3 regions of the Neptunomonas sp. ABH4_499 genome follow, and region 1 is predicted to be linked to each of the others. Evidence: predicted binding sites of a transcription regulator. Region 1 holds the regulator's gene; each other region holds the start of a gene.

Region 1 (4,490 bases):
CAAAGGCGCTCTAGAATCCGTGTATCAGGACTTTCGTGCATGATCCTGAGTCGTAGCGGTGTTCGACTGGCCACAGCCGTCGTGCTATTGGTTCCGTTGTTTGCTTATTGGATCATCAATCCGGAACAAAACAACGAGCCAACAAGCCAAGACTCACCGCTTGATGCGGGAGCCGATTACTATTTGTCGAACGCTAACGTGAAGCGCTTTAACGAATCGGGCACCCTGAGCACCGAACTCAACGTGGAAAAATGGGAGCATTTCCCAAGCGATAAGCGCTCGCTGCTGAGACGCCCATCCGTTCAAGGTGTCACAGATCAGCTGCAAACATACACATTAAAAAGCAAAGTTGGCACACTCTTTGACGGGCAGACGCAGTTGACGCTTGATGAAGAGGTAGTGCTCACGCATAATCCCAACTCCGACTCCCCCTCTCGCATCGAGACGGATCGGCTAATTTACACACCGGAAACGTCGATGGTCACTTCCGACTCGACGGTTCGGATTATCAATTCTGATTGGACGGTCAGCGCGAAAGGCATCTCTGTCGATCTGAACTCACACACTTCAGAGCTGAGCACTGACGTTGAAGGGACTTTTTATGTCGACCCTTAATTGGAAAGTTTGGTTGAGCGCCGCACTTTTAACCGCATCCAGTATGGTTAATGCGCTTCCAGAAGACCGTAAGCAACCGATTCACATTTCGGCTGATTCGGCGCAAATTGACGAGAAAGCCGGTGTGACGACTTACACGGGTAATGTGTCTATTACTCAAGGCACTATGAAGATCCGCGCCGCTAAAGTCAGTCTTTACCAAAAAGACCGCGCCGTTGATCGTATTGTGGCTACAGGCTCTCCGGCCAAATTCAGCCAGCAGGCAGCGGCCAATCAGGCCATTACAGATGCCTATGGTAATTCACTTGAATACCTAGTGAAAAAACAAACCATCACTCTATCTGGAAACGCAAAAGTTGAGCAGGAGAAAAACCAGTTCAGCGGCGAGCGAATCGTATACCAGATGGACAAAGCACGTGTGAACGCTTACGGCGGCAAAGACTCAGGTCAGCGTGTTCAGATGATTATTCAACCGAACGGCAACTGAGCATTATGTCACTTGAGTTAAAAGCCACCCATTTGGCGAAGTCGTACAAAAAACGCCACGTGGTACGTGACGTATCAATGACGGTCAAAGCCGGCGAGATCGTCGGTTTACTGGGCCCAAACGGCGCCGGTAAAACCACCTGTTTTTACATGATTGTTGGCTTGGTTAAAGCCGACAAAGGCCAGATCTTCATCAATGATCAAGACATTACGGCCTTCGCCATGCACGATCGTGCTCGTCAAGGTATTGGGTATCTGCCGCAAGAGGCGTCGATCTTTCGAAAGCTGAGTGTCGAAGACAACCTGATGTCGATTCTTGAGCTTAGAAAAGATCTGTCCCCAAGTGATCGTAAAGCCACTCTTGAAAACCTGTTACAAGAGTTCCACATTACGCACATCCGCGACAGCCTAGGCATGAGCCTATCCGGCGGCGAACGCCGTCGTGTTGAGATCGCAAGGGCACTCGCGTCCGAACCTAAATTCATTCTATTGGATGAGCCCTTTGCTGGCGTCGATCCGATCTCGGTCAACGATATTAAAGAGACCGTAAAGCACCTACAATCACGAGGTATTGGGGTGTTAATCACTGACCATAACGTACGTGAAACGTTAGACATTTGTGAAAAAGCGTATATCGTCAGTGAAGGTGTCATTCTAGCCGAAGGCGCACCGGCTGATATTTTAGCCAATGAGCAAGTGAAAGCCGCCTATCTTGGCGAGTCCTTCCGGCTGTAATTGACCGACCTGTGTTATTGGAGTAGATGCGGAGTTTATGAAGCAGTCATTACAACTCAAAATGGGTCAGCACCTGACCATGACCCCACAACTGCAACAGGCGATTCGCTTATTGCAGTTATCAACATTGGACCTTCAGCAAGAGATTCAGTCGGCGCTTGAAAGCAACCCGATGCTGGAGACCAATGAAGAGGGAGATGAGTTAGACTCCAACTCGGCCGGCAACGACAATAACGAGCGCGCTGAGTCCGACGATTACTCACAAGAAGACTACACCGCTCAAGCCAGCGAGACTCAACAAGAGCGCAATGACTCAGCCGAGATGGCTGATACGGCCTCTGTCGATGATCAATGGAACGATGATATTCCAGCGGAGCTCTCAACCGACTCCAGTTGGGACGACACCTTCCAGACCGCGTCCAGCAGCTCAGGCAGTACCACCCACCGTGACGACGATGACTTTATGGAGTCCAACGACACGGCCGAAGAAACCCTGCAAGATCATCTTCATTGGCAGCTCAACCTAACCCGTATGAGCTTAGAAGACCGAATGGTTGCTGAGGCGATCATCGATGCGATCGACCCTGAGGGCTACCTTCGCACCACAACCGAAGAGCTCCTTGAGGATTTCAAACGGCAAGAACCCGAGCAGTTCCAAGACACCGAAATTGAAGAGATCGAAGCGGTATTGCACCGCATTCAGCAGTTTGATCCACCCGGTGTCGGTGCCCGAGACTTGGGTGAGTGTTTAGCCATCCAGCTTAAGCAGTTACCAGAAAAACCGCCGCTGTTTGAGCAGACGCTCCAGCTGTGCCTGAATCACATCCATTTGCTGGGTAGTCGCGATTACAAACAGCTGATGCGTAAGCTGCGCGTCAAAGAGCCACAGTTACAAGCGATGATTCTTTTGATTCAATCGCTGAACCCGCAACCTGGCGCGATGATCTCTTCCAGCCAGGCGGAGTACGTTATCCCCGATGTATTCGTTGAAAAAGTCAAAGGCGTGTGGATAGCCCGACTCAATTCCGATGCATCGCCTAGCCTTCGAATCAACACTCAGTATGCCGACCTCATCCGCCGAGCTGACTCCAGTGCTGATAACACCTACTTGAAGAATCACTTGCAAGAAGCACGTTGGTTTATCAAGAGTTTAATGAGCCGAAATGAAACCCTACTCAAAGTTGCGAGTCAGATTGTTGAAAGGCAGTCGGATTTTCTGGAGTACGGCGAGGAGGCCATGAAGCCAATGGTGTTGCATGACATTGCCGAAGCAGTCGAAATGCACGAGTCCACGATATCGCGTGTGACCACCCAAAAATACATGCATACCCCAAGGGGTATCTTTGAGTTGAAGTACTTCTTCTCAAGCCATGTCAGCACCAATGATGGTGGTGCTGCATCGTCAACCGCCATTCGCGCCGTGATAAAAAAACTGATAGCGGCCGAAAATCCTGCTAAACCTTTAAGTGACAGTAAAATTGCTCAATTACTTGATGCAGAGGGAATCCAGGTCGCTCGAAGAACGATTGCCAAATATCGCGAAGCGATGGGCATCGCCCCTTCTAACGAAAGAAAGCGTCTGGTTTAATAACGACTCACTACGACGAACAATCGTCTAAGGAGACATGTATGCAGATCAATATCACAGGTCACCACTTAGAACTGACAGATGCACTGACCGAATATGTCCACACCAAGTTTGATAAACTGGAAAGGCATTTTGATAACATCACCAATGTCCAAGTGACCCTGAGTGTTGATAAGCAACGTCAAATAGCAGAAGCTGGCATGCACATCGCAGGCGGCGAAGTCTTTGCAACGAGCGAACACACAGATATGTATGCAGCGATTGATGCGGTAACCGACAAACTGGACCGCCAAATCATTAAGCACAAAGAAAAACTCAAGAGCCACAAATAAGTAAGGCGTTACATCACTTATGCCCATACTCTCATTGCTTTCACCTTCAAGAACGCTTCACGCCGTAGAAGGCATTAGCAAAAAGCGCGTATTAGAAACCGCCAGCAAGTTGATTGCAGAATCAGCCGGTGAAGAGGTTGATCAGGATGCTGTATTCACTGGACTCATCGGACGAGAGAGATTGGGCAGTACCGGTATTGGGGAGGGCGTTGCCATTCCCCACTGCCGTCTTGCCGGAATCGATACCGCTATGGGGGCTTTATTTACCCTAAGCGAACCCATCGATTTTGACGCCATCGACCAACGCCCCGTCGACCTGTTGTTCTTTTTACTGGTCCCTGAAGAGGCGTGTGACGAACACCTAGACACCTTGGCCAAACTGGCCGAATCCTTCAGCCAAGAAAGCTGCCGAGCCCAACTTAGAAGCGCGCAGTCCGACGAAGATTTACTGCGCATCGCTCAAACTGTATTTGGAACCTAAAGCATGAAACTGGTGATCATCAGCGGCCTATCAGGATCGGGTAAGAGTTCTGCCCTTCAGGCTCTTGAAGACATCGGTTTTTATTGCATTGATAATCTACCTGCACTACTGATCCCTGATTTGATTCGCCACCTCGAAGAGGAGGCGACAATGAAAAAGATCGCAGTGTGCGTGGACGCTCGAAATCTGACCAGCAACCTCGAAAAGCTGCCGGAGATTTGGCAAGACTTCAAATCGCGCTCCAACATCCAAG
Region 2 (4,490 bases), on a different contig from region 1:
CCGATGATCATGCCTTCGTAAACATCGATGTTCGGGTCGATGAACAGACGGCCACGTTCTTGTAAGCTGAACAGTGAGTAGCCCAGAACCTTACCGGTTACCATCGAAACCAATACACCGTTGTTACGGAAGATAACGTCACCTTCTTTCACTGGGCCGTAATGATCGAAGATCGATGTCATGATGCCTGTACCAGAGGTCAGGGTCAGGAACTGGCTACGGAAACCGATCAATCCACGAGATGGGATCATAAAGGTCAAACGAACACGGCCAGATGGATCGACTTCCATGTTGGTCATGTCGCCTTTACGTTTACCCAGCTCTTCGATGATGCCGCCTTGGTGGTGATCTTCAACGTCGATCATAACCAATTCGTACGGCTCTTGGATTTCACCGTCGATCTCTTTCTGGATAACTTCTGGACGCGATACGCCCAGCTCGTAACCTTCACGACGCATTGTCTCGATCAGAACGGACAAGTGCAGCTCGCCACGGCCAGATACGCGGAATTTGTCTGGTGAGTCGCCTTGTTCAACACGCAGAGCTACGTTGTGGATCAGTTCGCGATCCAAACGGTCTTTGATGTTACGGCTGGTGATGAACTTACCGTCTTGACCCGCGAATGGAGAGTCGTTGACTTGGAACGTCATCGATACGGTAGGCTCGTCAACGCTCAGCGCGGGTAACGCTTCTACTTTTTCTGGGTCACACAGTGTGTCGGAGATGTTCAGCTCATCGATACCTGTGATACAAACGATATCACCTGCACGCGCTTCTTCTACATCAACACGCTCAAGACCAAGGTAACCCATGATCTTCTGGATACGACCTGAGCGGACTTTGCCTTCACGGTCGATGATTTTCACAGGTTGGTTCAGCTTAGCCACGCCACGTTTAACACGGCCGACACCGATAACACCTACGTAGCTGTTGTAATCCAGAGCAGAGATCTGCATTTGGAAAGGACCGTCTTGGTCAACTTCGGGTGGCGCTACGTTAGATACGATCGCTTCGAACAGCGGAGTCATGTCGTCCGCTAGGTTCTCGTGCTCTGTACCGGCGATACCGTTCAGGGCTGAAGCGTAGATGATCGGGAAGTCCAGCTGTTCATCGGTCGCACCTAAAGAGTCAAACAGGTCGAATACTTTATCAACCGCTTGGTCTGGGTTCGCGCCTGGACGGTCAACCTTGTTAACCACCACGATTGGGTTCAGGCCTTGGTCGAACGCTTTTTGAGTTACGAATCGAGTCTGAGGCATTGGGCCATCAACGGCGTCAACCAACAGCAATACGCAATCAACCATCGACAGTACGCGCTCAACCTCACCACCGAAGTCGGCGTGCCCAGGGGTATCAACGATGTTGATGTGGTAGCCGTTCCATTCGATAGCGGTGTTTTTCGCCAGGATGGTGATGCCGCGTTCTTTTTCCTGGTCGTTGGAGTCCATGATGCGTTCGGCGCCTTCGTCACGGCGGCCCAGTGTGCCAGATTGCGACAACAGTTTGTCGACCAGTGTGGTTTTACCATGGTCAACGTGCGCAATGATGGCGATATTTCTCAGCTTCTCAATCACGTGGAGATACCTAGTGGGATTGTTTACAAAGCGCGCATTATACACAGTTTATTTTGTAGACATTCGGTTAATTTGAAGGTAACGAAGATTATTTAGGGGAGCACTTTTTTATTGCATGGAGTAAGATGCGAAAAGCCTCAAATCGGACCATGCCTGACTCTGTTTTTGCATTGTTTTGGTGCGTATTTTGTTGGTGTGTTTCAAGTTGGTGCGTTAATGTTCCCTGAGGGTGCGCGAAATGCCCGTTTTTGGGCGTTGGTGAGGTGGCATAAGATTTGCTATTTAGATTCCAACTAGCAAAAAGCCTAACGGTAGACGAGCGATTGTCATAACGCGTCTGGCAAATTCTAAATGTGGAGAGAGCCAAATGTCAGAGAAGACTCTGAAGTTAATCGAAGAAAATGAAGTGAAGTGGGTTGATCTGCGTTTCACTGATACTAAAGGTAAAGAACAGCACGTAACCATCCCTGTTCATCAGATGGGTGATGACTTCTTTGAAGAAGGCAAAATGTTTGATGGTTCTTCTATCCAAGGTTGGAAGGGCATTAACGAATCTGACATGATCCTGCTGCCAGACGACAGCGCATCTGTAATGGATCCATTTGCTGAAGAATCAACAGTTATCGTTCGTTGTGACATCGTTGAGCCTGCTACTGGCCAAGGTTACGAGCGTGACCCACGTTCTGTTGCTAAGCGTGCAGAAGAGTACCTGAAATCTACAGGTATCGCTGACACGGCTTTCTTCGGTCCAGAACCAGAATTCTTCATCTTCGACGAAGTTCACTTCCACGCTGACATGAGTGGCTGTGGTTACACAGTTTCTTCTGAAGAAGCGGCTTGGTCTTCTAGCAGCAAGTTCGAAGGCGGTAACACAGGTCACCGTCCACGTGTTAAAGGCGGTTACTTCCCAGTACCACCCGTTGATTCCCTGCACGATCTGCGTGGCAACATGTGTAACGCTATGACGGCAATGGGTCTGGACGTTGAAGTACACCACCACGAAGTAGCAACGGCTGGTCAGTGTGAGATCGGTGCGGGTGCTAACACTCTGGTTAAAAAAGCAGACGAAGTACAAGTACTGAAATACTGCGTACACAACGTTGCTCACGCTTACGGCAAAACAGCTACCTTTATGCCTAAGCCAATCGTTGGTGACAACGGTTCTGGTATGCACGTTCACCAATCTTTGACGAAAGATGGCAAAAACATCTTCGCAGGTGATGCGTACGCTGGCCTGAGCGAAACAGCTCTGTTCTACATCGGTGGTATCATCAAGCACGCTAAAGCGCTGAATGCGATCACTAACCCGGGTACTAACTCTTACAAGCGTCTGGTTCCTGGCTTCGAAGCGCCTGTAATGCTGGCTTACTCAGCTCGTAACCGTTCTGCTTCTATCCGTATCCCATACGTAACAAGCGAAAAAGCGCGTCGTATCGAGACTCGTTTCCCTGACCCAATCGCTAACCCATACTTGGCGTTCGCTGCGCTGATGATGGCGGGTCTAGACGGTATCCAGAACAAGATCCACCCAGGCGAGTCTGCGGACAAAGACCTGTACGATCTGCCAGCTGAAGAAGCGGCTCAAATCCCTCAAGTAGCAGCTTCTTTGGAAGAAGCACTGGCTGCACTGGATGCAGACCGTGAATTCTTGACCAAAGGCGGTGTATTCACTGACGACATGATCGACGCTTACATCGATCTGAAAACTGAGGAAGCTCAGAAGATCAGTCAGACAACTCACCCACTGGAATACGACCTGTACTACTCTGTGTAATACGGATTCGTAACAAAAAAGCCTCCCTCTGGGAGGTTTTTTTTTGCCTGCAATTCTGTGCGGTTGATTTCGTTGAAAAGAGGCTTGCGGGTCTGCACTGCTTTGGTGCACTCTTGTGGTGCGCTCTGCTTAAAGATAAGGCGTAAATACTTACGGAGTTCAAGGGATTGCGGGAAATGCGAGTAAAAATAGATAGTTGGCTCCATTTTTGCATTTTCAGATGAAACGAATAGGTGGCATCAAGGATGTTCATAAATAGAACGCACAAGCACATCTTAGAAAACTTATCGACCAGTGTGATCCTGCTTGATGAGTCCCTTCAGATTGAATACATGAACCCGGCAGCCGAGATGTTGCTCGAGGCGACAGCAAAGCGCTTAAGTGCCTGTCAGGTCGAAGATTGGCTCTCCCAGGATCCGGAAGAGATCTCGGTGCTGAAGTCGACGGTTGTATCGGGCCATGCCTACACACGTCGTGAAGCGAAGTTGCGTGCCATGAACGGCCACGAGATTACCGTCGATTACAGTGTTAATCCGATGTTGGTGGGGAAGAACACCGCATTGCTGATCGAGATACAGGCTCGGGATCGCCTGTTGCGGATCGAGCGTGAGGAGGAGCTGCTAAATCGGCATGCAACTACCCGTAATCTGGTGCGCGGCATGGCGCATGAGATCAAAAATCCGCTGGGTGGTATCCGAGGTGCGGCGCAATTATTGGAGCGTGAACTGGCCGATGAAAATCTGCACGAATACACCCAGATCATCATAGAAGAGGCGGATCGTCTACGTAATTTGGTCGATCGCTTATTAGGTCCGCACAAACTGCCTAAGGTGGAAGAGGTGAACGTGCATGCTGTGCTTGAGCGTGTTTGTACCTTGGTGAATGTAGAAAGCGAAGGGCGTCTTCAGTTTGTGAAGGATTATGACCCGAGTATCCCAGAATTTGCTGGGGATACCGAGCAGCTGATCCAAGCGGTCCTAAATATTGTGCGCAATGCCATGCAGGCGCTTCAAGAAAGCGGAACGGCAGACCCGCTGATTACCCTAAAAACACGTGCCAAACGACAGGTGACGCTCGGTTCAGAGCGTCATCGCTTAGTGTGTTGTTTAGACATCATCGACAATGGCCCCGGTATTCCAGCA
Region 3 (4,490 bases), on a different contig from region 1:
CATTCCAAAACCGGTATTGGGCGGCGCCACTTTGGTGATGTTCGGTACGGTCGCCGCAGCGGGCATCAAAATCTTGGCCGAAGAAACTCTGGATCGCCGTAAAATGCTGATCATGGCGGTGTCCTTTGGAACCGGTTTGGGCGTGGCACTGAACCCAGAAGTGTTAGGGCAGATGCCAAAACTGGTGCAGAACATCTTTGGTTCGGCGATCACCACAGGTGGGCTTAGCGCGATCATTTTAAGCTTAGTACTGCCAGAGGAGAGCGCAGAAAAACCGGCCACTCATGCAAAGCCCAGCGTGGGTGATGCTAAACTGACTGAAAGTGTGTAATTCACGTCCTATCGGTTTTTGAGGAGAGAAGCGTGATCCTAACCTTAGCCTCGCACGGCTCGGATCGCCCTTGTGGTGGACGCATCCGACAAAAAAACGAAGAGTTGATCATTCGTGCCGCCGAAGAGGAGTTTGCACTGCATGGTTTTAAAGGCGCCAGCATGCAAAAGATTGCGGATCGCGCTGCCCTGCCCAAAGCCAATTTGCACTACTATTTTAAGAACAAGTTGGGGTTGTATGCGGCGGTGTTATCGCAAGTGATCGATCTTTGGGATCACTCACTCAATGAGTTAACCGCCGACTTACACCCTCGTGATGTATTGCCTAACTACATTGCCGAGAAGATCCGCTTCTCTCGTGAATACCCATTGGCCTCGCGGTTATTCGCCAAAGAGATCATCAGCGGTTCGCCGCTGTTAAAAGCCTACTTTGAAGATGATTACGCCAAGTGGTTTTCGAGCCGTATTGCGGTGTTTCAAGCTTGGATTGATCAAGGCAAGATGGACCCCATTGACCCTGAGCATCTGATCTTTTTGCTTTGGTCTTCCACCCAGCATTACGCCGATTTTGGTGTACAGATCGAATCGGCCTTGGGGCGATCCCCGCTGGCCGATCACGATTTTGATAAAGCCACTCGCACGTTAACCCATATCCTGCTTAAGGGGTGCGGTGTGGATAGCTCAACTCCCCTTTGATTAGGCTTCAAGCGATTGGTGCGGGCCAAACAACTCGTAATGGATCTGGCTATCGTCCACCCCGTGCGCTTTAAGTTGCTGATAGACCGCCTTCATGAACCCGATGGGGCCGCAAAGGTAGATCTCAGCCTGCTGAAGGGGCAGGTTCGGTGCATCCGAAAGCGTCATTTGCCCTTCGAATTGATATTCGGATGTTTCATTTTGTGCCCTTTGGTACCAGGTGTAAGTGGTTAACGCCAAGTTACCTTTAAGAGCTTCGGTGCGCGCTTTAAAGGCGTGCGTGTCTTGGCTATCGGTGGCGTGCAGATAAAAGATCGGAGCACTGTTGGCTGAGTCCGTTTCTGCAGTCGTTTTCTGGGCCAAAGATTCGAGGATCGATTGCATCGGCGTTAATCCAACCCCAGCACTGATCAACACGAGCGGTTTGGGAGAGGCTTTGAACACAAAATCCCCCGCGGGCGCGTAGGCTTCGATCACATCCCCCTCTTTGATTTCATCGTGAAGGTAGCAGGATACGACACCCGCAGGTGCGCCATGGCCCCGATCTTCTCGGCGAACTGAGATGCGATACGAGCGAGCGTTAGGCGCATCCGAAAGCGAATATTGACGGATTTCCGTGTACGGCGAATGGTTCGGCTGCACAGAGATACTTAAATACTGCCCGGCTTGATAGTCTAAGACCGCTTGTCCATCTTCTGGCACCAGCACAAAGCTAGTGATAAGGGAGGATTCGACGCGCTTTTCTTGGACGATGAAGCGGCGCAGTCCTTCCCAGCCACCTTTATGACTTGCATGCTCTTGATAGATCGCTGCCTCTCGTTGGATAAAGACATCCGCTAATACGCCGTAGGCTTCACTCCATGCCTCTTCCACCTCGGGGGTAAAGGCCTCGCCAGCTAATTCGCGCAGGGTTTCGATCAGATGATGGCCGACCACTTGGTAATGCTCTGGCTGAACATTAAACCCGGTGTGTTTTTGCGCGATGCGCTCGATGGCGCTTTTTAACGCCGCCGGGTTTTCGATATGGTGAGCGTAGGCGGCAATGGCATCAAACAGAGCGACCTTTTGTGCGCCCGAGTGCTGGTGGCTTAGGTTAAAGATGTTTTTAAGCTCTGGGTGATGTGTAAACAGGCGGCGATAAAAGTGATCGGTAATGGCTACGCCTGCGCTTGCTAAAAGTGGAATGGTCGCTTTTACGGTATCAATATGGTGTTGGGTTAACATGTTCGCTCCTGATCGTAAGATGAATATCCTTCCTAGAGCGAGCTTTATGCCGTGTTTTAAAAATACAATAAAATCAATTGTTTATTATTTTCTCGAATAATAAATAGGTCAAAAAGACCTAATATAAAAAAGGTCTAATTGACACATAAGTGTTTTTGAAACACATTGGCTTGAGGGTAAAAATCAAGGAGTGGCACACAATGAAAGACGTAAGCCCAACGGCGTTGGTGGATCTGTCGATGGACCTTGCAAGGTCCCTGCATAACGATGATCGTTTCGAGCGCCTTTTGGATGCGGTGCGAAAATGCATCGCCTGTGATGCGATCGTGCTTTTGGTGTGTGATCACGATACCTTGCGACCACTGGCTCAACAAGGCTTACATTCGGACGTTTTGGGTCGACGCTTTCTCATAGATGATCATCCTCGTTTTCAGGCCATGATGGAGCAAGGCGCGCCCATCAGCTTCCCCGCCGACTCCGCTCTGCCAGACCCATACGATGGCTTGGTATTGGGCCACAATGGCGAGCTTCCGATCCATGCTTGCTTAGGCATTCCGCTGATCCGAAACCAGCGCATTTTAGGGGTATTAACCCTAGATAGCTTAACCGCCGGGGCCTTTGATGCCTTAAGTCGTTACACCTTGGATGTGATTGGCACGTGCGCAGGAGCAACGCTCGACACCGCGCTGACCATGGCGCAACTTGAGCGACAATCACTGCAGCAACAGCAGATGGTCTCGGAGCTAAATCAGCACACCTTACAACGTACCGGTTCCGAGTTGATTGGCCAAAGTGCGGTGATGCAGTCTTTAAAACGGGAGATATCGCTGGTGGCGATCTCCCCTTATACCGTGCTCATCGAAGGTGAGACCGGCGTTGGTAAAGAGCGCGTAGCCGCGCAGTTACATCAAGAATCACCGCGTGCCGACACCCCGCTGGTCTATGTGAATTGCGCCGCCCTGCCCGAGAATTTGATAGAAAGTGAGCTTTTTGGCCATAAAAAAGGCGCGTTTACCGGTGCAGATCAGGATCGGACGGGCAAATTCCGCTTAGCCGATGGCGGCACTTTGTTTTTGGACGAGATAGGCGAAATCCCACTGGCGGCACAAAGTAAGTTGTTGCGTGCGCTGCAAGAGCAAGAGATTCAACCGGTCGGCCAAGATACCACCGACATGGTGGATGTACGTGTCATCGCTGCAACTAACCGAGATTTGGCCAAAGAAGTCGAGGCAGGCCGTTTTCGAGCAGACTTGTATCATCGGTTATCCGTTTACCCCATCCATATCCCTCCACTGCGCGAACGTGAAGGTGATGTCGCCTTACTGGCCGGTTTTTTTGCTGAACAACTGCGCCACCGTTTAGGCCTTGAGCAGATCATCTTAAGTCCAGACGTGTCGCTTACGCTTGCCCAATATGACTGGCCGGGAAATGTGCGGGAGCTTGAACATGTGATCAGCCGAGCGGCCTTAAGAGCTCGCGCGCGTGAGGCCTCATTAAAGATAAAGATCACCCCTGCTGACCTTGAGCACCTAACGCTGCGGGTCAGTGAAGCGCCCACCCAAACGCCCCAAGAACCCGATGGCCATCTGGCGATACAAGGCGGACTTCGCCAAGCGACGGAAGTGTTTCAGCGGCTTTATATCTATCAAACCTTGCAAGAAGCCGGCGGCAATTGGTCCGGAGCCGCCCGCAGGCTCGAGGTCGATCGCGCCAACCTAACGCGCTTGGCTAAGCGCCTGGGGATTCAAGTTAAGCGGAGGGTGGTTAAAGCGCCTTCTGCATCCAAAGAAGATCTAAAAACCGATCAAACTTGAAGCCAACGCCTTTCATCAGACCTGTGGATTCAAATCCGAGTTTCTCATGCAACGCGATGGACCCTGTATTGTTGGCTTCGATGCCGGCTACCATGACTTTTTTGCCAAGGGCCTTGGCTTCATCCAATAAAGCGGCCAACAAGGCGCGTCCTGCGCCTTGGCCTTGAGCGGACTCGGCCACATACACAGAATGCTCAACGGTAAATCGATAGCCCTCAAACGGTCGCCAATCCCCGAAAGAGGCGTAACCGAGCACTCTGTCTTGATCATCGACGGCCACAAGAATGGGGTAGCCTTGTGCACGTCGCGCCTGAAACCAAGCGACTCGGTTTTCTAACGAAACCGTAGTTTCGTTCCAGATGGCGGTGGTGTTCTGCACCGCATGGTTATAGATCTCGGTGATGGCGGGTAAGTCAGCTTCGGTGC

The links. Region 1 encodes sigma-54, which starts transcription at its own class of promoters, with help from an activator protein. Its sites were predicted from a motif close to TGGCACNNNNNTTGCTNT; they were not measured.
Region 2: glnA (glutamate--ammonia ligase) is a predicted target of sigma-54. The motif match lies at 1,839-1,856, and genes of this name have one in related genera.
Region 3: hmpA (NO-inducible flavohemoprotein) is a predicted target of sigma-54. The motif match lies at 2,285-2,302, and genes of this name have one in related genera.

The regions. Positions count from the first base shown of each region.
Region 1 covers NZ_JBSWXK010000006.1:110,262-114,751, reverse strand. Annotated here, with positions in the region: gene ACXAF9_RS08045 (KdsC family phosphatase) at 1-43, shown strand, start outside; gene lptC (LPS export ABC transporter periplasmic protein LptC) at 40-615, shown strand; gene lptA (lipopolysaccharide transport periplasmic protein LptA) at 602-1,102, shown strand; gene lptB (LPS export ABC transporter ATP-binding protein) at 1,108-1,836, shown strand; gene ACXAF9_RS08025 (RNA polymerase factor sigma-54) at 1,874-3,424, shown strand; gene hpf (ribosome hibernation promoting factor) at 3,466-3,756, shown strand; gene ptsN (PTS IIA-like nitrogen regulatory protein PtsN) at 3,776-4,237, shown strand; gene rapZ (RNase adapter RapZ) at 4,241-4,490, shown strand, end outside.
Region 2 covers NZ_JBSWXK010000026.1:25,794-30,283, reverse strand. Annotated here, with positions in the region: gene typA (translational GTPase TypA) at 1-1,574, opposite strand, end outside; gene glnA (glutamate--ammonia ligase) at 1,942-3,348, shown strand; gene glnL (nitrogen regulation protein NR(II)) at 3,594-4,490, shown strand, end outside.
Region 3 covers NZ_JBSWXK010000010.1:56,597-61,086, reverse strand. Annotated here, with positions in the region: gene ACXAF9_RS11710 (uracil-xanthine permease family protein) at 1-331, shown strand, start outside; gene ACXAF9_RS11705 (TetR family transcriptional regulator C-terminal domain-containing protein) at 364-1,026, shown strand; gene hmpA (NO-inducible flavohemoprotein) at 1,027-2,250, opposite strand; gene norR (nitric oxide reductase transcriptional regulator NorR) at 2,451-4,064, shown strand; gene ACXAF9_RS11690 (N-acetyltransferase family protein) at 4,015-4,490, opposite strand, start outside.